One region of the Mycobacterium sp. NGS16 genome, then DNA from elsewhere that is predicted to be linked to it. Evidence: riboswitches for the same ligand, from Rfam matches in the RefSeq annotation. Region 1 holds a riboswitch; each other region holds the start of a gene.
What was found. A riboswitch is a leader RNA that binds a small molecule or an ion and turns the genes downstream of it on or off. The one in region 1 is predicted to bind magnesium.
Positions count from the first base shown of each region.

Region 2: another riboswitch for magnesium. It lies ahead of AC5Y4Q_RS20100 (PPE family protein); the one in region 1 lies ahead of AC5Y4Q_RS07335 (PE family protein).
Region 3: another riboswitch for magnesium. It lies ahead of AC5Y4Q_RS21370 (Rv1535 family protein); the one in region 1 lies ahead of AC5Y4Q_RS07335 (PE family protein).

Region 1 is NZ_JCALEE010000002.1:360,773-368,694, reverse strand. Features, by position in the region: gene AC5Y4Q_RS07355 (LLM class F420-dependent oxidoreductase) at 1-773, shown strand, start outside; gene AC5Y4Q_RS07350 (HD domain-containing protein) at 804-1,394, shown strand; gene AC5Y4Q_RS07345 (DUF1906 domain-containing protein) at 1,502-2,197, shown strand; gene AC5Y4Q_RS07340 (PPE family protein) at 2,229-3,440, opposite strand; gene AC5Y4Q_RS07335 (PE family protein) at 3,455-3,754, opposite strand; M-box (ykoK) riboswitch at 4,037-4,209, opposite strand; gene AC5Y4Q_RS07330 (TetR/AcrR family transcriptional regulator) at 4,488-5,102, opposite strand; gene AC5Y4Q_RS07325 (SDR family NAD(P)-dependent oxidoreductase) at 5,083-5,925, opposite strand; gene AC5Y4Q_RS07320 (LLM class F420-dependent oxidoreductase) at 6,038-6,907, shown strand; gene AC5Y4Q_RS07315 (nuclear transport factor 2 family protein) at 6,900-7,412, shown strand; gene AC5Y4Q_RS07310 (alpha/beta fold hydrolase) at 7,372-7,922, opposite strand, start outside.
Region 2 is NZ_JCALEE010000012.1:55,574-63,495, forward strand. Features, by position in the region: gene AC5Y4Q_RS20070 (FAD-binding protein) at 1-757, opposite strand, end outside; gene AC5Y4Q_RS20075 (VOC family protein) at 789-1,289, opposite strand; gene AC5Y4Q_RS20080 (Rv1815 family serine proteinase) at 1,286-1,939, opposite strand; gene AC5Y4Q_RS20085 (LysM peptidoglycan-binding domain-containing protein) at 2,086-2,670, opposite strand; gene AC5Y4Q_RS20090 (sterol desaturase family protein) at 2,792-3,700, opposite strand; gene AC5Y4Q_RS20095 (MgtC/SapB family protein) at 3,746-4,459, opposite strand; gene AC5Y4Q_RS20100 (PPE family protein) at 4,481-5,686, opposite strand; M-box (ykoK) riboswitch at 6,120-6,306, opposite strand; gene AC5Y4Q_RS20105 (PPE family protein) at 6,433-7,752, opposite strand; gene AC5Y4Q_RS20110 (PPE family protein) at 7,758-7,922, opposite strand, start outside.
Region 3 is NZ_JCALEE010000015.1:15,875-23,796, forward strand. Features, by position in the region: gene AC5Y4Q_RS21365 (MFS transporter) at 1-1,026, shown strand, start outside; M-box (ykoK) riboswitch at 1,060-1,228, shown strand; gene AC5Y4Q_RS21370 (Rv1535 family protein) at 1,458-1,661, shown strand; gene AC5Y4Q_RS21375 (hypothetical protein) at 1,665-1,940, opposite strand; gene AC5Y4Q_RS21380 (HAD-IC family P-type ATPase) at 1,937-6,430, opposite strand; gene AC5Y4Q_RS21385 (hypothetical protein) at 6,441-6,917, opposite strand; gene AC5Y4Q_RS21390 (exodeoxyribonuclease III) at 7,025-7,828, opposite strand; gene AC5Y4Q_RS21395 (N-acetylglutamate synthase, CG3035 family) at 7,843-7,922, opposite strand, start outside.

The sequences.
Region 1 (7,922 bases):
GGCTCGACGCCGGCGGCCACGACAGCCTTGACCCCTTCGTGGCCATGGGATTCGCCGCAGCGCACACCCGGACGCTGCGGTTCGTCCCCAACGTCGTCGTCCTTCCGTACCGCAACCCGTTCGTGGTGGCGAAGTCCGGGGCGACGCTGGACCTGCTCTCCGGTGGACGGTTCACGCTGGCTGTCGGTGTCGGCTACCTCAAGGGTGAATTCGCCGCTCTCGGAGTTGATTTCGATGAGCGCGCCGAGCTGGTCGAGGAGAGCCTGGACGTCATTCGAGCCATCTGGACCGGAGATGACGTGTCGTTCGAGGGCAGGCACTTCCGGGCCAGGGGAATCACCGCGCATCCGCGCCCGATCAGCAGGCCGCATCCGCCGATCTGGATCGGCGGAAACACCGGCAACGCCCGGCAACGCGTCGCCACCCGGGGGGACGGCTGGGTCCCGTTCGCCGCGCCGCCGGGCCTGGCCAGCACGGCCCGCACCGCCGCCATGGATTCCCTCGACGCATTGACCGCAGGTATCGAGGATTTGCGGCGGCGCTGTGATGAGGCGGGCCGGGACTGGTCGGCCATCGACATCTGCTTCTCCAACCTGGCCGGCGGCCGCCTCGGCTACCACGACTTCGACGCGAGCGCCTACCTGGACGGTCTGGGTCATCTCGCTGAGGTGGGCGTCACCTGGGTACAGGTCGCCGTCCCCGGCGACAGCTTCACGCACGCGATCGAGGCGATAGAGCACTTCGGTGACGCGGTGATCACGAAGGCCCCGTAAGGGGCGCCCTGGCGGCGCTAATGTGACGGGGTGACCGTGCCGGAGATCGTCCGCAGTGTGCCGCTGGCCGAGGAGATCCTCGAGTCGCACCGCCACCGCGCCGGCCGCGACGACATCGGCTGGGACGCATACAAAGCGCACGTGTACCGGATCTTCAATTTCGCCCGCGCGCTGGCGCCGGAGCACCCCGACCGGGACGACAAGCTGGCAATCGCCGCAGCATTTCACGATCTGGCCGCGTTCGACACGATCGACTATCTGGTGCCGTCGATCGAGGCGCAGGACGCGTGGCTGCAGCAGACCGGCCGCGAGGTGTGGTCGGACGAATTGGCGCTCATCGTCGCCCAGCATCACCGGCTCGCCGGTTACGGTCCATCCCGTCCGTACGCACCGCTGGTCGAGGCGGTGCGCCGCGCCGACCTCGTCGACGTGAGCCAGGGCCTCATCAGATTCGGCCTTCCGCGGTCTTACGTCACCGAGGTGCGCGGCGCCTTCGACGCCAGCGTCTTCTTCACCCGGGTGATCCCATCGGGGATCGTGCGTGCAGTCCGCCGGTTCCAGCAGCCCGGGTTCTTGCGCCCGGGCAACGCCCTGATCCGCTCGGGCCACGCCGGACGTTGACGGCGGCTACCCTTCCCCTTGTGACGCGATCGGTCTCCCGGCGCGAAGCCCTGCGCTATGCCACGCTGCTCGTACCGGCGCTGGCCGTCCCCGGTGTCCTCGGGGCGATGGCCGGCGCCCCCACGGCCGCCGCCGACGGACTGCAGCTCATCGACTTCGCCGACCGGTTGGTGCAGCCCGAACAGATCAGAGCGGCGGACTTTGCCGGGGCACTGGTCTACGTCTCGGAGTTGCGGCCGGGCGCCACATTCGATTTCAAGCCCGTCACCCGTGACTATGCAGATCGCCTGCGCGCCGCCGGTTTACAGGTTGTCAGCTGTTACCAGTTCGGCAAGCCAGGATGGGCGAACTCCCCGTCGGACTTCACCCGCGGCTACGACGGGGGAGTGGCCGACGCCCGCACAGCGCTGCGGCTGCACAGTGCGGCCGGTGGCCCGGACTCGGCCCCGATCTTCTTCAGCGTCGACGAAGACATCGACGCCAAGACCTGGAAAGGCCTCGCGCTCCACTGGTTCCGTGGCATCAACTCGGTGCTCGGTGACGAGCGCACCGGAATCTATGGCGGTGCCCGCCAGCTGGGCTGGGCGATCGCCGACGGCGTCGTCGGGCACTCGACCAGCCCCGGTTACCGCTGGGCGTGGCAGACCAAGGCGTGGTCCGGCGGCGAACGCGAACCGGCGGCTGTGCTGTTCCAGCGGGAAGTGGTCACCGCAACCGACCCGGGTTTCATGATCGACGACATCCACGTCGACGTCGACGACGTCTTGGCGGCCGATTTCGGGCAGTGGGATCTAACCCGGTGACGGACGGCTCCCTGGCGGGGCACGGAGATGCCTAGCCCACCACGACCGGGCGCGGCATGACGGTGAGCTTGACGCCGTAGCGCGGCAGCCCGAAACCGGAGCCGCCGTTGCGCCCGCCGCCGCCCGGCGGTATCGGCGGAGGCATGGCGGTCATGGACCTGCTCTCCGGGGCGACGCTCCAGCCGCTGGCCGATCCGGTGCTGGCAGCCGCCGCCGGGACCGCCGTTGCCCAGCTCGGGGGCGTGGACAGCGATCCGACCAGGGTGGCACGGCCCACTCCGGCCGACACATTTGCGCTTGCGCCGCCGGCAGCACGCCCGGCGACGTCGAGGCCGCTGGTGGCTGACGACGCGAGCGACATGGCTGGCGCGGCGCCGAGGCCGCCGCGGGACAGGGCGGCCGTGCCGCCGTCCATACCTCGGGCGAGAAAACCGAGTGTCGCCAAACCGGAAAACCCTTCGATGTTGCCACCGGGGTCGAAGATCCCGGTCGCGGCGATCGTGTTCCACAGCTGAGCATTGATATTCAGCCCGGATCCGTCGTCGCTGCCCCAGGTATCTCCGAACAGGCCATCGAAAAACTTCGTCCAGTCCCAATCGGGTGACGAGGGCGACGTGCCCTCTGCCGGCGACGCCATGCTCCGCAATGCGCTCGGCACGTGGGAGTGCGCATTGGCGGCGTCGGCAGGGACGCCGCCGGAACTGCCCTGCTCTTCCGGCCTGGTGGTCTCCGGTGCGACAGTGAACGGGACCAGTTTCGCGGCGGCCGCGGAAGCGGCGGCATAGCCGTACATCGCAACGGCGTCCTGGGCCCACATCTGGCCGTAGCGCGCTTCGGTCGCTGCAATAGCAGGCGTGTTCTGTCCGAGGGCATTGGTCTTGACCAATGCCGCCAACATCACTCGATTGGTCGCGATTTCCGCCGGTGGCACCGTCATGGCGTAGGCCGACAAATAGGCGTCGGCCGCTGAATTCGCCTGTGCCGCGGTTTGCTCAGCCTGTTCGGCAGTGAGACTCATCCACGTCATGTAAGGCTCGGCTGCCGCCAGCATCGCCGACGCAGACGGACCCCACCACCCCTGGCTCACCAGACTTGCCACCGACCACTCGAAAGATATTGCCGCCGACCGAAGTTCAGCGGCAAGCTGGTTCCAGGCTGCCGCTGCGGTCAGCATCGGCCCGGCTCCCGGCCCGGCGTACATCCGCGCCGAATTGATCTCCGGTGGAAACGATCCGTAATCCATCGCTAAACAACCTTTCAGTAGACCGAAATGACGTTGGCGGCGTCAGTCGCCGCATACGAGTGCGCGCTCATCTGCAGCGTGTCCACGAACCTCTCGTACACCTCCGCGGCACGCTTGCTGATCGCTTGATACATCTGCGCGTGGATGGCGAATTGAGCGGCGGTCAGCGCCGAGACTTCATCTGCTGCCGCTGGAACCAGACCGGTAGTCGGCGCCGCGACTGCGGCGCTCTGTGCGGCCACAGCGGCGCCGATGCCACGCAGATCCGCCGCTGTCGCGGTCAGTTCTTCGGGCAGGGCGGATACAAAAGACATCGAAACTCCTTTGGACATGGCGAATTACGCCGATTCGGCAGGCAAACTCGCGCGCTGAAACCGCGCTGGACGGTGCGGTCGGACAGCGCGGGTACGGTACGGCGTAAACCGATTCAGAGGGTGAAGGCGGCGCCGGGAACGGATTCGAACGAAGTGGTCGTCGAACTCGGATAAGGACTATCGCTCGGACTCAATGTCGCTCTCACCTCCTCACGGCCAGGGCACACGGGGATGCCGTTGCGGCGTGCACAGCGGGGCGAGTCGTGCCGGCAGAAGAGCCGGCCGGCACCCCTCTCGTCAGAGCTTCGGCACTGCACGGCGTATCCGGTCAGAAGCCGGAAGCCACTTGGGCTCAACCCTTAAGCCGGGAAGAGCTGTCCTGACCCTGGGCGTCTCTCGACGTTGGAGGTCAGTGGCCTGTATCCGCACAGACGCCTCACCTAGCGAGGTGCGTTCGCGGCCATGGTGGCAGCAACGGTGCACAGAGTCAACTCGAGCGGCACGCCTCAGGCGTGTCGTTCGTCTCGCCCGAGACCGATAGCAGGCCGAGAGGCACTGGCGCGCTACAGCTTTCGTAGCGACCCGGCATGAAACGACCGATGCAAAACCCAGAACTGTGCAATGGCTGCCGAAATATGCTGCGCATCAGCCCGGTTCGCCGGAGAGCGAGGCCCGCCGAGCTGCGGCGTCGTGGAAAGTGCGTAGAACTTGCTGTGCGCACTGTGCCAACACGCTATGCGCTCCTAACGCCGCCTTCGGGCCTCTCACCCCAGGGCGCCAACAGCAGCTCACACGCGCGGCGCATGTCGCACTCGGCCTGGGCGGGCGTGGTCGCGCCCATCACGGCCCACGACAGGATGCCGTAGGCACATTGTTCGACCAGCAGAGCGATCTGCGCGTCCTGCGGCGACGGCTCAGTGATCGCAGCGACCGACAAAATGTTCTCCCGCAGGTTGAAGTCGCCGGTCGTGCTGGATTCAGCCCGCCGGGCGTTGACCGAGGCGATCATCGCTCGTGCCAGCAGGGGCCGGGCCAGCATGCTGCGGCAGATCCCGACCATGAGTTCGGCGACATCGGCTGCGGCACGTCCGGTGACCGCATGTGGGGCCCGCACCGCTCGGGTGTAGTGCTCCAGCAGTGCGGCGAACAGATGGTGTTTGGTCGGGTAGTAGCGGTAGACGGTGGTGATCGAGACCGCGGATTGATCCGCGACGTCCTGCATCCGGACGGCTTCCAGCCCATCGCGGGCGCCGAGTCGGGCCGCGGTGGCCAGGATCCGGTCGCAGCGTTGGCGTTGCGCGGGCGTCCTGGGGGTCGCGGGCTCGCGATCACTCGGGGGGCGGGGCATCGGAGGTCTGGCCAGGCTTGCGCTGCAGCAGTTTCTGCATCCACCGGTGGGAGCCCAGCACGGCTTCGGCCCGATCCGGGCCGGCGTGCAGTGCCGGGTTGTCGGCGTGGTCGGAGACGACGTGCACCGGCCCACGGGCCAGCTGGGTGAGGCCTTCGCGAGCCACATCGGCCGGATCGGACACGCGCAGTCCCGGCACGTCGAAATTGAGCCCGACCCGTTGCATGGCCGGTGTCTTGGTGACGCCGAGCACGAGTTCGAGAACGTGCACGTTGTAGTCTCGCAGTTCCAGCCATAGGCCCTCGGCAAAGATCCGGGTGAATGCCTTCACCCCGCCGTACACGGTGTGCCGCGCCGAACCCAGATAGCCGGTGAGGGAGCCGATCAACATCACGCCGCCACGGCGGCGAGCACGCATTGGGCCGGCGAAGTGATGGATCAGCGCCAGTGGCGTCGTGACGTTCAGATCGATCACCTGCTGGAAGGCCGCCAGGTCACCATCGAGGAACTCCGCACTGTGGGTATTGGCCCCGGCGTTGTAGACCAACAGCCCAACCTCGAGACCCGTTGTGGCCGCGACGATCTTCTCGAGACTGTCCGGCCGCGACAGATCCAGGGCCAGTTCGCGGACCTGCACGCCGAGTTCGCGACAGCGATCAGCGGTGTCGCGCAGCGGTTTCGGCTTGCGGGCGATCAGAACCAGGTGGATCCCCGCCCGGGCCAGCAGGAACGCGAACTCCGCACCGACGCCTTCGGAGCCCCCGGCGATCACCGCCCACGGCCCGTACTGCCGCGCCCACGCCTGATCGGAACCGCTGGACAACACCTACCTCCATAACTAAAATTCATTCCAGTTTCGGACGAGGCTACCTCAGCCACACGGCGCAAGGAAAGTGCATGACGCCATTGCGGTACGACGTTTACCGGGCTCGCTGATGCGCGTCGGCCTATTCACGCCGGTGGTGATCCAGGTGCCCGGCACAGCATCCGACTGGGAAGCCGGCGGCGGGATCGACGACATCGCCGAGATCGCCGCGACCGCGGACGACCTCGGCTTTGCCTACCTCACGTGTTCCGAACATGTCGCGGTGCCGGTCGAGGTGGCGGCCGTCCGCGGCGGGACATACTGGGATCCGTTGGCCACCCTGGCGTTTCTCGCCGCGCGCACCACGCGGATCAGGCTGGTGACCTCGGTGGTGGTGCTGGGCTATCACCATCCGCTGGAGATCGCCAAGCGCTACGGGACCCTCGACCGGATCAGCGGCGGCCGGCTCACGCTCGGCGTGGGTGTGGGTTCGCTGCGCGAGGAGTTCGATCTGCTTGGCTGCGCGTGGGACGATCGCGGCGCGCGCGCCGACGACGCGATGAAGGCCCTGCGTGGGTGCTTGTCGATCAGTCGGCCAGCCTATGACGGACCCTATTACCGCTATGACGGGCTGATCGTGGAGCCCTGCGCGGTGCAACCGCGGGTGCCGATCTGGGTGGGTGGGCGTACGAGGCGCTCGCTTCGGCGCGCCGTGGAATTAGGTGACGGCTGGACACCGTTCGGCCTGACCACGGCCGAGGTGGCGAAACTGCTGGACTCCGTCGACCTTCCGGACGGCTTCACCGTCGTGCTGGCGACACCGCCGCTCGACCCGATCGGTGCCCCGCAGCACGCGAGCGAACAGATCGACCGGCTGGCCGAAGCCGGCGCCACCGACGTCAGCTGTGTGATCTCGGCACGGTCTTCGGCGCATTTCTGCGAGCAGCTGGCGGCTCTGGCGCAGCTCACCAGCTCGCGGGAACGGAGCGCCGATGAATGAGCAACGGCTCGCCGAACTGGAACGCCGGCTGCAACGGATCGAGGACGAACGCGCGATCGAACGGTTGATCGCCAGCTACGGCCCATTGGTGGATGCCGGCGACTCCGAAGCTGCCGCCGCACTCTGGTGTGACGACGGGGTGTATGACGTCGAGGACTGGCTCATGCAGGGCCGCAACGACATCGAGGCGATGGTGCGCTCGTCGGGGCATCAGGATCTGATCAACCGCGGCTGCGTACACTTCCTCGGCCCCGCCGTGGTCACCGTCCACGGCGACGACGCGGTCGCGGTCTGCGCGTCGACCCTGCTGGTGAAGCGGGAAACCGGATACCAGGTGGCGCGCGGGGGCGCCAACTACTTCCACCTGCGGCGGGAAACCGAAACCGGGCAGTGGCAGATCGTCAAGCGGGTCACCCGACGCCTCGACGGCACCGCGGATGGCCGTGCCCTCTTGGTGGACGGAGTTATGGGACGGATTCGAGAAACTCCCGCACCAGGCGAGTGAACTCGTCGGGCCGGTCGTAGGTGACGATGTGCCCGGCGCCGGCGATGGTGACGAGGCGCGAATTCGGTGCAGCGGCATGGGCCGTCGCCAGTTCCGCTATCCCGACCAGTGGATCCTCGGCGCCGCGGACCCACAGGGTCGGCACCGACAGCCGCGGCAGCTCGGGCAGCAGGTTCAGCCGCATCGCGGTCGGGCCGTAGGCCGCGATCTGCCAGTCATCCAGTGCCTTCTCGCCGTACCGGTGCTTGGCACGGGCCTCGCGCACCGCGGCGGCGATGATCGCGTCGAAATCCGGAGTATGCTCTCCGGCAACCAGATTGGCGATCATGGACCGGCGGATGGCGGAGGGGGAGCGGGCCAGGTACCAGGTGGCGGCGCGCAGCAGCCCGGGTGTGCGCATGGCCAGCCAGGTCAGGAACTGCGCCGGGCGCTTGGCGCCGAGCCCGCCGGGGCCGACCGCCACCACAGCGCTCACCCGCTGCGGGTGCTCCAGGGCGAAGCCGGTGGCGA
Region 2 (7,922 bases), on a different contig from region 1:
TCTCCGCCAGCTTGGGCGTGTACTGCGCGACCATCTCCGGGTTCATCACGAAGCCGCCGGCGGCGATCACCACCGACTTCGCTTTGATGACACCGCTTTCGGTGAAGTGCTTCCAGGTGACCCCCACGACGGCGCCGGAGGCGTCGGTGACCAGACCGGTGGCACCGGTTTCGTAGCGGATCACCACCCCCAGGCTGTCGGCCCGCTTGAGCAACAGGTCGATGGCCATCTTGGCGCCCTGAGTGTCGCCCGGCACCGGAACCTTGTGCCCTCGCGGCGCCGGAACAGCCTCGTTCAGAAACGGCCACACCTTCTCGTTGCCGGTGAACATCAGTCCCTCGGTGTTGGGCTGGATCACCGCCTTCTCCGGGTAATAGCTGCGCTCGAACGCAATTCCGAGTTCTTCGAGCCAGTTGAAGTGCTCGACGCTGCCGTCGCAGTAGGCCCGGATCTTGTCGTGCTCGGGGTCGCGCGACACCGCGACGAGGTACTTGTACATCTCGTCCGGTGAGTCCGGGTGCCCAGTGGCCTGCTGCACCGCGGTGCCGCCGCCGAGGTAGAAGTGCCCGCCCGCCATCGCGGTGGTGCCGCCGGCCTCGGCGGCACGCTCCAACACCAGCACCCGGGCCCCGGCCGCCGCCGCGCTGACCGCCGCACAGCCGCCGCCGATGCCGAAGCCGATCACCACCACGTCGACGTCATCGGACCACGATGTCACCGTGTCGGCGCTGATGGCCTCGGGTATCTCGGTGCTCATTGGCGCCACTCCCTTTCGTCTCCGGTGCAGCTCACCGCTGCTCCCGTTTGATGTAGTCAAAGAAGGCTCGGATCTCGGGCGGGATATGCGCGATCTCCACAAACGGCACACCGGCGTCAGGAGCCGACACATAGGCGAAGCGCATACCGCCGGGCATCACCCCCTGGGAGACGATATCGGCGCCGTGGGCGGCCGCGTCGTCGACCATCGCAGCGAAGCCGTCGGCGTCATCGGCCTCCACACAGATGTGGTGCAGTCCGGGCCCGCTGTCGGCGAGGAAGTCGTGATAGATGCTGTGCCCGCTTACCGGCGCGATCAGCTCCAGCTGCATGTCACCGAGATAGCTCAGCGCGATGTCGGCGACAAAATCCGCCGGCTCGCCGCGGTAGCTGCAGGTGTCCGGGGCGAAGTGCACACCCGGCATGCGGACCCACTTCCGCACCCCCAACAGTGCGCTCAGCATCGATTCGGTAGCGGCCAGATCTCTGGTGACCCAAGCGATCTGGACGGGCGGTCGGGCAGACGCTCTCATGTCGGCGGGGCCGGTACGCCGACGTCTTCGCGGACTTGCTGGGAGATGGCCGACCACGACACGGCGGCCGGGTACTCACCCCACACGCTGTTGAACAGGCCGACGATCCGGGCCAGCCCGGGGCCGCGGACCACATACACCGGGCCGCCGGAGTCACCCTGTTGACTGCGAACACCGTGGCCCATGGTGAACCAGCCGTTGTTGACCCGCTCGACAGTTCCGCAGGTCTCTCCGGTGACGATGCCGAAGTGGCAGACCGGCTCGCCGGGGGCCACCCCGTCGTCCGGGCCGGCCTCAAGCCGCAGACCACCGGGAAGAATGTCATTGGTGTCGACACCGTCGGACAACACGATCGCCTCGTAGTCGGCGATCACCTGGTCGGTGTTGACGGTGGCACCGTTGGGCGTGTTGTCGCGGAAGGTCGCCAAGGAGCCGATGACGTTTCCGGCCCGGTCGGTGACGGGCCCGCTGCCCCGGCAGTGACCGGCGGTGAAGGCAACCCGCATGATCGGGTCGACATAGCCGAGCGTGCAGACATGGGTGTCCTGGTGGATCTCCATGCCGGGAAACACCAGCACCGGATCGGCTCGAGCCGTGCCGATCGCCGGAGACGCGGCCGTCGCCGCGACCGCAACACCCACCGCCAGCATCCGCCCAATGCGCCCGCGCACCGTCGACTCCGATCGTTGAGGGCCGGTTCCAGTCCGGCCGGGATTCGACCGCCGTGATCACCGGCGCAGCGCGACGGCCCGGCCCCGTGTGGGTTCCGGGCCGCCGCGTCGGCCGTCAGCGGCGATCAGGGGATCGTCAACTCCTGACCGGGGTGGATCAGGTCCGGGTTGGCGATACCGCTGGCCTCCGCGATCTGCGGGTACTTGTTGCCGTCACCGTAGAACCGCTCGGCGATGGCCCACAGGGTGTCACCGGAGACAACGGTGTACTTGCGTGCGGCCGGCGCTGCGGGAGCCGCAGGCGCCTCGGGTGCCTCGGGGGCCTGCGGGGCCTCGGCAGCTGCTTGCGCCGTGGGCTCCTCGGGAGGCGGCGGAGCGTCGGTCTCGGTCTTGGTGGACCACGCAGCACCGTCGGCGGCGTACAGCACCAGGTTGCGGTCGTCCTGGAGCACCAGCTTGACGTCCTTTTTGCCCTTGGTGTCGGTGTGCCAGACCGGCTTGTCCGCGGTGTAGAGCACGAAGTTGCCGTCGGACTGCACCTCGGCGCGCACCACGTCCTTGCCGTTGGTGCCGGAAGCCCAGATCGCCTTACCGCGTGAGGCCAGCACCAGGTTGCCGTCATCCTGCAAGGTCAGGGTGTAGGCCCCGTTCTTGGAGGTCAGCGACTCGCCTTTGACGAGCTTCTTTCCTGCGGTGAGCGTGTCTCCCAAGCTCTGTGCCACATTGTTCCCTTCTGATCGGGTCGCCGCGGCCGGACGCGCCGGGGCGTTCGTCGCCGTGATACGACGTCGCAAGCCTATGCGAACAGCACTCGGTGCGCTCCCCAATGCGTCATTGCCGCAGCGCCGCGGACGCGTCTGCGGCTCCCGACGGCATCGGCTGCCAGCCGGGCGGGCCGAACACATATCCGAGCCGGTCGCGCCAGCGGGTCGCGCCGCGCACATCGGCGACGATCGAGGCGTACTCGTGGATCTGCAGCGTCACGATGTTGAAGGTGTCGACCTGTTTGGTCAGCCCGTAGTGCGGACGAAACCGCTCGGGCGCAAAGGTGCCGAACATCCGGTCCCAGATGATGAGGATGCCGCCGTAGTTCTTGTCGAGATACTCCCGGTCCATCCCATGGTGCACCCGGTGGTGCGACGGAGTGTTGAAGACGAACTCGATGATCCGCGGCAGCTTGTCGATCCGTTCGGTGTGCACCCAGAACTGGTAGATCAGGTTGACCGAGAATGCAGCGAACACCATCCAAGGCGGAATTCCCATCAGCGGCAACGGAATCCATACCAGAATCTCGCCGCTGTTGTTCCACTTCTGCCGTAGCGCAGTGGCCAGGTTGTAGTACTGACTGGAATGGTGGGCCTGGTGGGTGGCCCAGATCAGCCGCACCCGGTGCGCGATCCGGTGGTAGGTGTAATACAGCAGATCCACGCCGAGGATCGCGATCACCCAGGTGTACCAGTCCTTCGGCGACAGGTGCCACGGCGCCAGATAGGTGTAGATGGCCGCATAGCCGAACAGCGCGAGCAACTTCCAGCCGGCGGTGGTGGCCACCGACACCAGTCCCATCGAGATACTCGTCCAGGCGTCCCTGGCGCGGTAGGACCCGCGTTCGAGATCTTCGAGCTTGCGCGCCGCAGTCCATTCCAGGGTCAGCAGCAGCAGGAAGAACGGAATGGCGAACAGCACCGGGTCGCGCATCGGCGCAGGCAACACCGACCACACCCCCGCGATCCAATCCATGATGCTCACCTCCGCCGACGCCAGCCTAGAGTGCTTCGCCCGTGATTATTCCGGCGACAGCGACGCCTGATCCTCGGAGTGCCAGTGCACCGCGTAGACGCCCGGCTGCAGCGACAATTCGCCGACGAGCCGCTCGAGGCGGTCCGGCGCCCGGCTGTCGGACAGCATGGACGCGGTGAGCGCGATGTTGTCCTCGGCGGCCCGGCCGGTGTGGATCCCGCGTAGCACCAAGTCGTTGCCGGCCGTGTGTTGCACGATCTGAGCGCGCAGGTACTTCTCGGATTTCGGCCGGCAGATCACCTGCACCTGGTAGGGCGACTGCGGTTCGTCCTCCTCGATGTGCTGATCGCGGTCGATCAGCCGGCCCAGCGGCCGCAGCAACAGGTGGGTGCCGACGATCGCGCCGGTACCAATCACCGCGAACAGCAGGTTCCCGGCCGCCGCCAGCACTCCGACGGCGGCCGAGCACCACAGGGTGGCCGCGGTGTTCAGGCCGCGGACGTTGAACCCTTCCCGCAGGATCACCCCGCCGCCGAGGAACCCCACCCCGGATACCACGTAGGACGCGACCCGAGTGGAGCTGGTGTCGCCGGCGGCGACCGCGTACAGCACGAACAGCGTTGCGCCGGCAGCCACCAGCGCGTTGGTGCGCAGCCCCGCCATCCGGGCCCGCCACTGTCGTTCCAGCCCGATCAGTGCACCGCAGCCCAATCCGACGGCCAGTCGCAGCGTGAACTCCGCGACGCTCAGCGTCTGCATGAGCTAACCCTGTCACACGGGCTAACCGGCGACCACCGGCCGACCCATCACCGTGGGCTTGAAGCCGTAGCGCGGGGCGGCGAAGCCGTAGTTGCGGCCCTGGCCGGCTCCGGCCAACGGCACCCCCGGCATCCCGGCCGCGCCCGGCTCGGGGGCGTGCGCGGCCACCGTCCAGCCGGTGGCCGCGACCGAGGTGCCCGGCGCTGCGGTAGCGGGAACCGCGGCTGCCCACGACTGCGGCACCGACAGCGCACCGACCGTGGAGGCTTGACCCATGGCCGCAGACGCCGTGCCGAGGCCGCCCAGCCCGCTGCCCAGGCCGTGCATCCCGTGGCCGAGCCCGCCGAGTCCGCCGAGCATCGGCGTGAACGGGTCGATGGCGCCCAGGCCCAGGGGGTCACCCGCGGCGATGGCCGCACCACGCACCACCGCCATGTCGGCGGCGAAATTGGAGATCCCGGCCGCTCCCATCGGGGAGAACGAGCTGCTCATCAGGTTGGTCATGGCGTTGGTCAGATCACCGGTACTGATCCCATCGCCTCCGGTGACCGGCGGCGTCGGCGGCTGCACCGGCGACGACAGGCTCTGCAGCGTCTGCGGGGTGTTGGTAAGCGCTTGGGACAGCGTGGATTGCGCGTTCGACGAGGCCGCGTTGCCGGCAGCCTGGGCGACTGCGGCCTGCTGGGCGCCCTGCGCCGACGGGTCGGCGACCTCGCGCGGTGGGGTGAACGGCGTCACCTTGGTGGCCGCTGCCGAAGCGGCCGCGTAGCCGTACATCGCGGCGGCGTCCTGAGCCCACATCTGGCCGTAGTGCGCCTCGGTGGCCGCAATCGCCGCGGCGTTCTGGCCCAGAATGTTGGTGGCCACCAACATCGCGAGCTGAGTGCGGTTGGCCACGATCAGTGGCGGCGGCACCGTCATCGCGTACGCCGCGTCAAACGCCGCGGCGGCCGCCTTCGCCTGTGCCGCAGCCTGCTCCACCTGAGCGGCGGTGGTGCCCATCCACGCGACGTAGGGCGCCGCCGCGGCGGCCATCGCGTTGGACGCCGGTCCCATCCAGCCTTCGCTGACGAGTCCGTTGATGACCGACTGGTAGGCGGCCTCGGCGGCGGCGAGCTCGGCGGCCATCTTGTCCCAGGCCCCGGCGGCGGCCATCATTGGTCCCGAGCCGGGTCCGGTGTAGATACGAGCGGAGTTGATCTCCGGCGGGAATGCTCCGAAGTCCATGGCATTGCTCCTTTTTGTTCGGTGGTTTTGATCGCTGGGCGGTCTTGGCGGTGTGCAGGCACGGTCGATGTCCCGATGCGTGTGCGGCCGTGTTTCAGACGGCAAGAAGGGTCGGGCGGCCGGTCATGGCGACATGCCGGAGCTGGGCATGTCGGAGAATCGCTGCGCGGCGAAAAGTCAAAGCTGGCAAGCGAATTCAAGACATGCCGAATCTGGCGCATTCCGCGAGCGGAAGGCACGCCAGTCGACGAGTTCAGCGCCGGTGAGAATCAGTTGGTGAAAGCGGTACCGAGATTGAAGGAGACGACCATCGATCTCGGATAGGAACTATCACTCGGACTCAATGTCGCTCTCACCTCCTCTCGGCCGGGGCACGCGCGGGTGCCTGCACGTCTGCACAAAGAGGTGAATCCGCCCGGCGGCACAGCCGGACTCCGCACCCCTCTCGTCAGAGCTTCGGCACTGCACGGCGTGTCCTGACCTGCGCAAACAATGCAGGTCCGGAAGCCACTTGGGCTCAACCCTTAATCCGGGAGGAGCTGTCCTGACCCGGGGCGTCTTTCGACGTTCGGGGTCAGTGGCCTGTATCCGTGCAGACGCCTCACCTAACGAGGTGCTTGCCACACCATAGTGCACCAGGTGGCTGGCAGGGTCAATCGGGCGCGGCGCGTCGCCGCCCACTTCTCGGTCACCGGTGCACGCCGGCCGCGAAAGACCTTGGCGGCGAAGCAGAATTGACGCCGACGTCAGCCCGGCTGCCGATCGGGCCCGGCGGTGTTCTGCCCGTCGCGGTTGACGTGTACGGCGTGCACACCGGGCTGCTCGGCGAGTTCCTCCAGCAGACTGTCCAGCCGGCTGGGATCGACGTGCCAGTGCTGCACGTCGGTGGTGCCGGCCAGCTCGGTGACCAGGCGCTCCAGCCGGGTCTGCGCATGGCCGTTCATCGCCGCGGCGGGTCGACTCCGGGGCGCGGCGCCGGTCAGCGCCCGGCCCGCCAGGCTCGCCATGGCCAAGTCGCCGAACACCCCGGTGGGGATCTGCGCGGCGGCCGGCGCCGCCGCCAGCCCGGCACCCGGCAGCGCAGCGGCAGCCATCTTGGCCACCGGCGCAGCCGCCACCCAGTTCGGCGGAACGCTGAGCCTGCCGATCGTGCCCGCGTTGCCCACACCGGCCGAGATTGGCGCGGCGGCGGCCGGTAGGGACGCTTCAGCGGCCAGCGCTGTTGCGCCGGAACCGAATCCGGCCTCACCACCGGTGGCCGCGGCGATGTCGAGGTCGATGTTGAGATTGCGGGAGTACTGGATCATGCCGTACAGGACGGTCTTGATCGCGTCGTTGAACGGCACAATGCTCTTCGGCAGGATCAGCAGGTAGGAAACCAGCTGCGACAGGGTCGGTGGGGTCGCTTGCGCCGATGCCGTCACCGCTGCCGGAGCAAGCCCATTCAGTGCCTGCGGTATGGCGGAGATCAACGGCGACAGCTGGGCGGGCCCGCTGCCGGCCGCGGCGACGGCCGCCGCCTGCCCGCCCAGCCCCGAGGGGTCGGTGGTGGCCGGCGGTTCGGTGAACGGGGCCAGTGCGGTCGCGGCCGCCGACTGGGCCGCGTAGCCGTACATCGCGACCGCGTCTTGCACCCACAGCTGGGCGTACTCGGCGTCGAGTGCGGCGATCGCGGCGCTGTTCTGCCCGAGTATGTTCGTCGCGACGAGCGTCGCCTGCGCGCTACGGTTCGCGGCGATCACCGGTGGCGGTGCAACGGCCGCGTGGGCCTGATCGAAGGCGCTGGCCGCCGCGATGGCTCGGGCGGCGGTCTGCTCGGCCAGTGCCGCGGTGGCGTGGAGCCACGCGACGTACGGTGTCACGGCGGCAGCCATCGACTCCGAGGCCGGTCCCAGCCACCCCTCGTCGGTCAGGCCCGTCAGCACCGACTGGTACGCCCTGGCGGCCGAACCGGTTTCGGCGGCCAGCCGCGCCCAGGCCGTCGCAGCGGCCAGCAGCGGCCCGGACCCCGGGCCGGCATACAGACGCCCGGAATTGACCTCCGGCGGCAGCGCAGCGAAATCCATGGCGATCACCTCCCGTCCGGCCGCGGTCCGGTGCCCGGCGGTTCAGCCAGACCCGACGGAGGAGAGGCGCAGCCGGGACCGCCGGATGAACCCGGTGGCACCTGTTCGCCGGTGTCGAAGTAGACCTCGTGGACACCGGGTTGCCCGGCCACCTCACTCAGCAGGCTCTT
Region 3 (7,922 bases), on a different contig from region 1:
GCGTTGGGCCTCGGGGTAGCGCTGCTGGTGCTGTTCTGCGTCATCGAACTGCGAGTGGCCGCCCCACTGCTCGATGTGCGGTTGTTCCTGATCCCGGCATTCGGCATGGCCAACGTGGCGGGGCTGATGTCGGCGATCGGGCGCGGCGGGCTGCAGTTCATGCTGATCATCTGGTTGCAGGGCATCTGGTTGCCGTTGCACGGGTACAGCTTCGAATCCACCCCGCTGTGGTCGGGGATCTATCTGCTGCCGATGACGGCCGGGTTCCTGCTGGCCGGACCGGTGGCCGGGTCGCTGTCGGACCGCCATGGCGCCCGGCCGTTCGCCGTGGGCGGCATGGTGCTGATGGCGGCGACATTCGTGGCGTTGATGCTGCTCCCGGTGGACTTCGACTACCGGGTGTTCGCGGCGCTGGTGTTCCTCAACGGGCTCGGCGGCGGCATCTTCACCGCCCCCAATAGCGCCGTGGTCATGTCGAGCGTGCCGGCCGATCAGCGCGGAGCCGCGTCGGGCGTGCGGGCCACGTTCTTCAACGCCGGCACCTCGCTGTCGATCGGGGTCTTCTTCTCCCTGATGGTGATCGGCCTGGCCAACACGCTGCCCGCGGCGATGGGCGCCGGGCTGCAACAGCAGGGCGTGTCGGCCGCGGTGGCCGATGAGGTGGCCGGGACGCCGCCGGTGGGCAGCCTGTTCGCGGCATTTCTGGGCTACAACCCGATCGCCGAGCTGCTGGGGCCCTCCGGAGCGCTGGATCAGCCCGGCGTCAATGCCCAGGCGCTGACCGGGCACACCTTCTTCCCGCAGCTGATCTCCGGGCCGTTCCACACCGGGCTGGCGGTGGTGTTCGCCGCCGCGGCGGTGATGATGGTGCTCGGTGCGCTGAGCTCCTGGGTGGCTCCGGGGCGCTACGCGGCCGAGCCGGTGAACCTGTCCGACACCAGCCTGGGCAGCAACGTCGCGGAGCCCGATTCGGGCGCATCCGCGCACGTCAAGCCGGTCCGACACGCCCGGGAATCACAGAGTTGACCGCGGCTTGACCGTCATGCACTATGGAGCACGCAAGCACCTCGTTAGGTGAGGCGTCTGCACGGACACAGGCCACTGACCCCGAACGTCGAAAGACGCCCCGGGTCAGGACAGCTCCTCCCGGCTTAAGGGTTGAGCCCAAGTGGCTTCCGAAATATGGACACGCCGTGTAGTGCCGAAGCTCTGACGAGAGGGGTGCGGTCTCCCGACAGTCGTCGGAGCTGCCTCCCGAGCATGCGGTGGAACCGGTACGCCCAAGCGTGCCCGCGACCGAGAGGAGGTGAGGGACGAATGAGTTCCGGTGATAGTCCGAGCCGATATCTGACGTCTGTTCCGTCCCCATCCGAACGGTCGCATACCGCCTCCAGCTGAGCCCCAACCCCGGACTCCTCGCTGGGCGCGTAGCGCCGTTACGCGACTAGGAGGCCATCATGGTTGCAATCGCTTACAACGACATCCCGGCGCCGGCCCCGCGTGCCGCGAGCACGGCGAAGAAGCTGGACCCCCGACGGGCTGCGCCCGCCGCGCCTGCCTCGGACCCGGTCGTCGACATGACCACCCGGCTGCTCAGCGGCCCCCTGCACCAGATGTATGCCCTCCTGTGGCGGGTCGGGGTGCTCAGCGTCGACCACTGAGGTCTAGACGTCTTCGAGGGCCTCGCCGAGTTGCTCGAGTACCTCGCTGCGGTGGTTGTTGGCCAGAATGTGGCCGGCAGCCACCGCAACGGCAACCGGCCAGTCGATGATCTCGAAGGCCGCCAGCAGCGCCAGCCCCCCGTAGTAGGCCAGCTGGTCGGGACGGGGCACCGTCACCTTGCCGACCAGCGGCAACTCGACCGCGAAGGTCTCCGCTTCGCGGATATGGGCCACCGCTTCCCGTTGCGACGCGCCACGCCGCGGCTTGTCCGCCATCATGAGCCTCCTGGTGGCGACGGGTCGCCGGATGATCGGGTCGCGGCCGTTCCGCGACGAGAGCCGGTGTCCCCATTGTGCACAAGCCGCAGTCGCGGCGCGGGGTGGCCGTTGGACCTTGGGGTGCCGTCCGGCTGGCGCGGCCCCGGCACCATGAACTCGGTGGGCTTGTCCGCGATGTCCTGCCAACTGGACAGCAGCCGGGGCACCACCGCCGCACCGACGGTGGCCACCGTCGCCGTACCCAGCGCCTGGGCCCAGCCCACCGGGCCCAACGGGGTGCAGCCCAACAGCTGACTGACACCGGGAATGGAGATCAACGTCCCCATCACGCCGAGCGAGCCGACCGCGGTCAGCACCACCAGCGCGTCGTGGGAGTCCAGCAGTGTCTGGCCCAGCTGGGCGGCCACCAAGGACACCAGGGCGACGGTCGACGCCCGCTGCTGGCGGCCGGTGAACGACGCCAACGCCCATGCGCCGACCGCCGACGACGCGGTGGTCACCCCGCGCACCGCGACCGCGCGCCACAGCGCGTCCGGGTCCGGCCCGCGAGCGGCCGACGCTGCGGACTCGCTCAGCTCGCTGACCGCCAGCGCAGTGGCCGGCAGCGCATCGGTGAGCATGTTCACCAGCAGCAGCTGGCGGGCGTTCAACGGTGAGCGGCCGGTGATCGCACTGCCGATGATCGCGAACGCCACCTCACCGGCGTTGCCGCCCAACAGCACCGCCACCGCGGCCTGCACCCGCTGCCACAGTTCGCGGCCCTCGTCGAGTGCGTCCAGCAGCGCATGCACCCGACCGCCGACCAGCACCACATCCGCAGCGGTGCTTGCCGATTCGCTGCCGTGCGCCACGACGGCGAGGCCCACGGTGGCCGCCCGGATCGCGGCCGCGTCGTTGGCGCCGTCGCCGACCATCGCCGACACCTTGCCGGTGCGCTCCAGGGTCTGGACGACCTGAACCTTGTTCTCCGGCGACATCCGGGCGAATACCACCTTCTCGTTCACCGCTTGCTCTTGGCCCTTGCGGGACAACGCATCCCAGTCCGTGCCGCTGATCACCTGATCGGCGCTGACGGCCAGTCCCATCTCCCGGGCGATCGCGGTAGCGGTGACCGGGTGGTCACCGGTGATCAGCCGCACCGGGATCTTGCGGCGGTCCAGTTCGGCCAACAGATCGGCGGCTTCCGGGCGCGGTGTGTCGGCGATCCCCAGCAGGCCGACGAAAGTCAGTCCGGCACCGCAGAATTCGGCGATGTCCTCCGGATCCGGATCATCGCCGAGGACGGCGACCTGTTCGGGGGACAGCTCGCGCCGGGCGACGGCGATCACCCGCAGGCCCTGGCCGGCCATGTCGAGCACCGTTCGGCGGATCGCCGGGTCACCGCCGCAGGCGGGCACTACCACCTCCGGGGCACCCTTGACGCACAGCTCGGCGCCGTCGACCGACGCCGAATAACTGCGGCCAGAGCGGAATGGCAGGTGGGCGACCTCGCCGCGATCAGGGTCCACCACTTCGGCGGCCACCGCGGCCTCGACGATCGCGGCATCGGTGGCGTGCACCTGCCGCCCGTTGGTCGCCGGCGCGGCGTGCGCTGCGGACGTCAAAACCTGGTCGGCCGAGTAACCCGGTGCGGGTTTGACCTGGGTCACCCGCAGCCGGTTCTGGCTCAGCGTCCCGGTCTTGTCGAAGCACACCACGTCGACGCGACCGAGCGCCTCCACCGAACGGGGAACACGTACCAGCACACCGGATTTGGTCAATCGGCGAGCGGATGCCTGCTGGGCGAGCGTCGCCACCAGCGGCAGCCCCTCCGGGATCGCCGCGACGGCGATCGCGATGCCGGACGCCACCGACTGGCGCAGCCCGATCCGCCGGAGCATGCCCAGCCCGGTCACCAGCGTCCCGCCGGCCAGGCTGATCCGCCACGCCTTGCTGGTCAGCAGGCTCAACTGGTGTTGCAGGCCGACCGCGGACTGCTCACCGGCGACCAGGTCGGCGGCCCGGCGACTGTAGGTGTCGCCCCCGGCGGCGGTCACCAGCGCCAACGCCGTTCCGGTGATGACCGTGGTGCCGGCGTAGACCATGCACTCGCGTTCCGGCAGTTCCGCCCCCGGGGTGGCCTCGACCTGCTTGACCACAGACAGGGATTCGCCGGTCAGTGAGGACTCGTCGACCTCGAGGTCGTCGGCGTCGATCAGTCGCCCGTCGGCGGGCACCACCTCATGCGAGCGGACCTCGATCAGTTCACCGGGCCGCAGATCTTCGGCGTTCACGTCGCAGTAGGTGCGGTCGTCGGTTGTGGCGCCCAGGATCACCTTGCGGGCGGGTGCCACCTGCTCGTTGAGCAGGACATTGAGCCGTCGCTCGGCCACCAGTCGCTGGGCGGCCGCCAGGACGGCGTTGCCGCCGAGCACCGAACCCACCAGGACGGCGTCGACCGGCGAGCCCAGCACCGCGCTGGCCGCTGCCCCCAACGCCAGCACCGGCGTGATCGGGTCGGATAGTTCACTGCGCACGGCCTGGGCGAACTGCCACAACAGCCGGGGCGGTGCGGTGCGCTGCGCGCCGCGGCGGGCCAGATCGACGGCGGCCAGCGCGGCCGCCGCCGCCGGAGCGCGGCGGGTCTCGGCCGGGACCTCCAGGTCCGGCGGCGGAAGTACCGCCTGTACCTGCTCGACCGACATCGCGTGCCATTCGTGCACCGCCGCCGGCCGCGGCGTCGCGGCATCCACCGCACGCCGGGCCAGCCAGTAGCCGGACAGCGCGCCGGCCGCCGCGCCGGTGGTCACCGGGCCGGGCCCGCGACCGCGCACCCCGGGCAGCATCAGCAGCGCACCCAACGTCGAAGCGCCGGTGGCGATCTCGACACCGCGGCGGGCGGCGGAGCGAGCCGCCGGCAGCGCGTGCAGCACTCGCCACGCGGCAGCCAGGTCGGTCAGCAACACGTCGGCACACCACGGCGGGCGATCCCGTCCCGGCAGGATGCCCAGCGCCACGTCGGCGGCCGCCAATGCTTCGACCGCGGCCGTCGACAGCACCGCGACATCGTGACCATCGGCCTGATAGGCGCTGACCGCGGCGACCAGCGCCTCGTCCACCGAGGCCCCGTCCAGTGGTCGGATGTCGTCGAAGATCGGGCGCAGCTCGCCGAGCGCCTCGGTCTCGACCGAGACCACTTCCACGTCGGCATGCCGGGCCTCGGTCACCACCGCGGCGGCCAACGGCAGCAGCGCGGGCTGGAACGACGCCTCGACGCCGGCGCGCGGACCGATCCGATGCCAGCCCGGTGTGAGGCCAGGGTCGCTCAGCCGGGCTTGGGCCTGCGCCCACACGGCGCGCAGCTCGTCGTCGTCGGCGCCGCGCACCTGCATCACCCGCAGGTCGTCGCCGCACAGCACCCGCGGATCGATGATCACGGTGTCGATCCGGTCGAGCTCACGCAGGCTGCCCGGCCGCAGCACCACGGCGCCGTGCTGGTCGGCCAGACCGCGGCCCAGGGTCGCGGCGAAGGACTCGCGCGCGGCGCGGGTGCCCTTCGGCGCGGCCACCGCCGCGGCGGTACCGGCCAGGTCGGGGCTGCGGGTGGCGGCGCCGATCACCCCGGCCCCGACGGCCTGCGCCCAGGCGCTACGGGTCAGATGCCGTTCGACCGGACCCGGCGGACGCGGCGCCGGCCGGGGCGGGACGGTCACCGCAGGGTGGTCGGCGTAGTCGGCGAGCTCGGGTTCGCAGCGGCGCCAGGCCCGCGCCGCGGCGCGTTCCTCCCCGGCGCGCATCGCCTCCATCGACAGGTCCACCGCCAGCGCGGTGGGTGCCTGGTTGAGGGTGTGCACGCCGGCACCGGCCAGCGATAGCAGGGCGTCGGTGGCCTGCTTGCCGATGCTCTCCTCGAGCAGGCGGCGCAGCCGCGGCTGGTAGTCGACGACGATGACGCCGGCTTCCAGGCCCAGCGGCAGCCCCGGCAACCGCAGCAGCCGGCCGAGGGTCGCCAAGCCCAGACCGGCGACGTTGGCGCCGACCGTCAACGCGCGTAACGCCTGCGTCATGCCGTCCCCGGGCAGGCTCGCCGGCGGGCGGCCACGGTGGGCCAGCCGACGGTACCGGTTCTCGGTGTCGGCGACGACGCGGCACAGCTCGCGCAACGAGACCACGTCGGCGGCGGACGAGTCCAGGCCGACCACCAGGCGCGACAACGGGTGGTTCAACCGGACGGAGGTGACCCCGGGTAGCGCCCGCGCCGCACCGAGCACGGCGGTTGCCAGCTCGGCTCCGGTCGGTCCGTCCAGCCCGCGCACCTCCACCCAGGCCCGCTGCTCGCCGCGGAAGCACCGCCGGGACAGCGACCACCCGGTCTCGGCATTGGGCAAGACCGCGCCGGCTAACCCGGCCGCAGTCTGCACCGATGTGTCTACCAGCGCGGAGGTGAGTTGGACACCGAAGTTCGCTGCGCGCAGCGGAAGAGAGTGCCTGACGGCACGGCCTAAATCCACTCGGGCCCGATCAGTGGCGCGCGCGAGCGCTGCTGCCGCTGCGCGACTGCCGTGCGGTGGTCTTCTTCGGCTGCGGGCTGCGCCGCGGGGAACCCGCCGGCTTCCCGGACTTCACCGACTTCAACGGCCGTGCGGCCGCGGTCGGAGCCTTCGCCGGGGTTTTCGCCGGGGCCGCCGTCGGCGCTTTGCCGTCCTCGGACCGGCCGTTGAGTTGCTTGAGCACCAGCGCGGTGCCGCCCACCGCCACCAGCACCGGCCACTCGACCAACCCGGAGACGCCCAGGGCGCCCAGGGTCAGTGCGGCCGCGGGGGTGGAGTGGCTGCCGGTGCTCAGGCCGCGTTGCGCACCGCTGGCCGCACCCTTCAATCCGCCGATCACCCCGTTGAGCGCGGCCCCGCCGATCGCGCCGGCCGCCTCGGTGGTCATGGTCGCCGCGCGGGTTGCCGCCCCGGCCACCTTCCGTACCGTCCCTGCGACGGCGTTCATGGGTATTCCCTGCCCTTCAAATGAGCAAATTGGTTAACCCGATCCATCCTATGCGCTAATCGGCGAACACCGGGAAATCCACACAGAATTCATATAACCGCGGCCCGTCAGACCCGCTGAATGTCCACCAGCACCGGCGCGTGGTCGCTGGGCGCCTTGCCCTTACGCTCTTCACGGACGATCTCGGCGTGCGTGACCCGAGTCGCCAGCGCGGGGGAGCCCAGGATGAAGTCGATGCGCATGCCCTGCTTCTTGGGGAACCGCAGCTGCGTGTAGTCCCAATAGGTATAGACGCCGGGGCCGGGGGTGAACGGCCGCACCACGTCGAGGTACTGCGCCTCGGTCAGTGCGCGGAACGCGCTGCGCTCCGGCTCTGAGACGTGCGTCGCACCGTCGAAGAACTCCATGCTCCACACATCGTCGTCCTGCGGGGCGATGTTCCAGTCGCCGACCAGCGCGATCGGCGCCGACGGGTCGTCGATAAGCCAGCTTTCAGCGGTATCACGCAGCGCGGCAAGCCATTCCAACTTGTACGTGTAATGCGGGTCGTTCAGTGCGCGACCGTTGGGCACATACAGGCTCCATACCCGCACCCCGCCGCAGGTGGCGCCCAGGGCCCGTGCCTCCACCGCCGGGTCGGCGTCCGGTTTGGCCCAGACCGGCTGCCCGGGGAACCCGACTTCGACGTCGTCGAGCCCGACCCGGGAGGCGATCGCCACCCCGTTCCACTGGTTGTGGCCGACATGTGCCACCTCGTAGCCCAGTTCGTGGAACGGCAGTGTGGGGAACTGCGCGTCAGTGCACTTGGTCTCCTGCATGGCCAGTACGTCGACCTGCGCGCGGGCCAGCCAGTCGGTCACCCGGTCCAGCCGGGTGCGGATGGAGTTGACATTCCAGGTTGCCAGTCGCAGTGCAGTCACCGAAGTCACCCTAGATGGGCGTCCAGGTAGCGGGTGCGGTGCTGGGCGGCGAACCCGATCGCCTCGAAGAAGCCGAAGGCGTCGG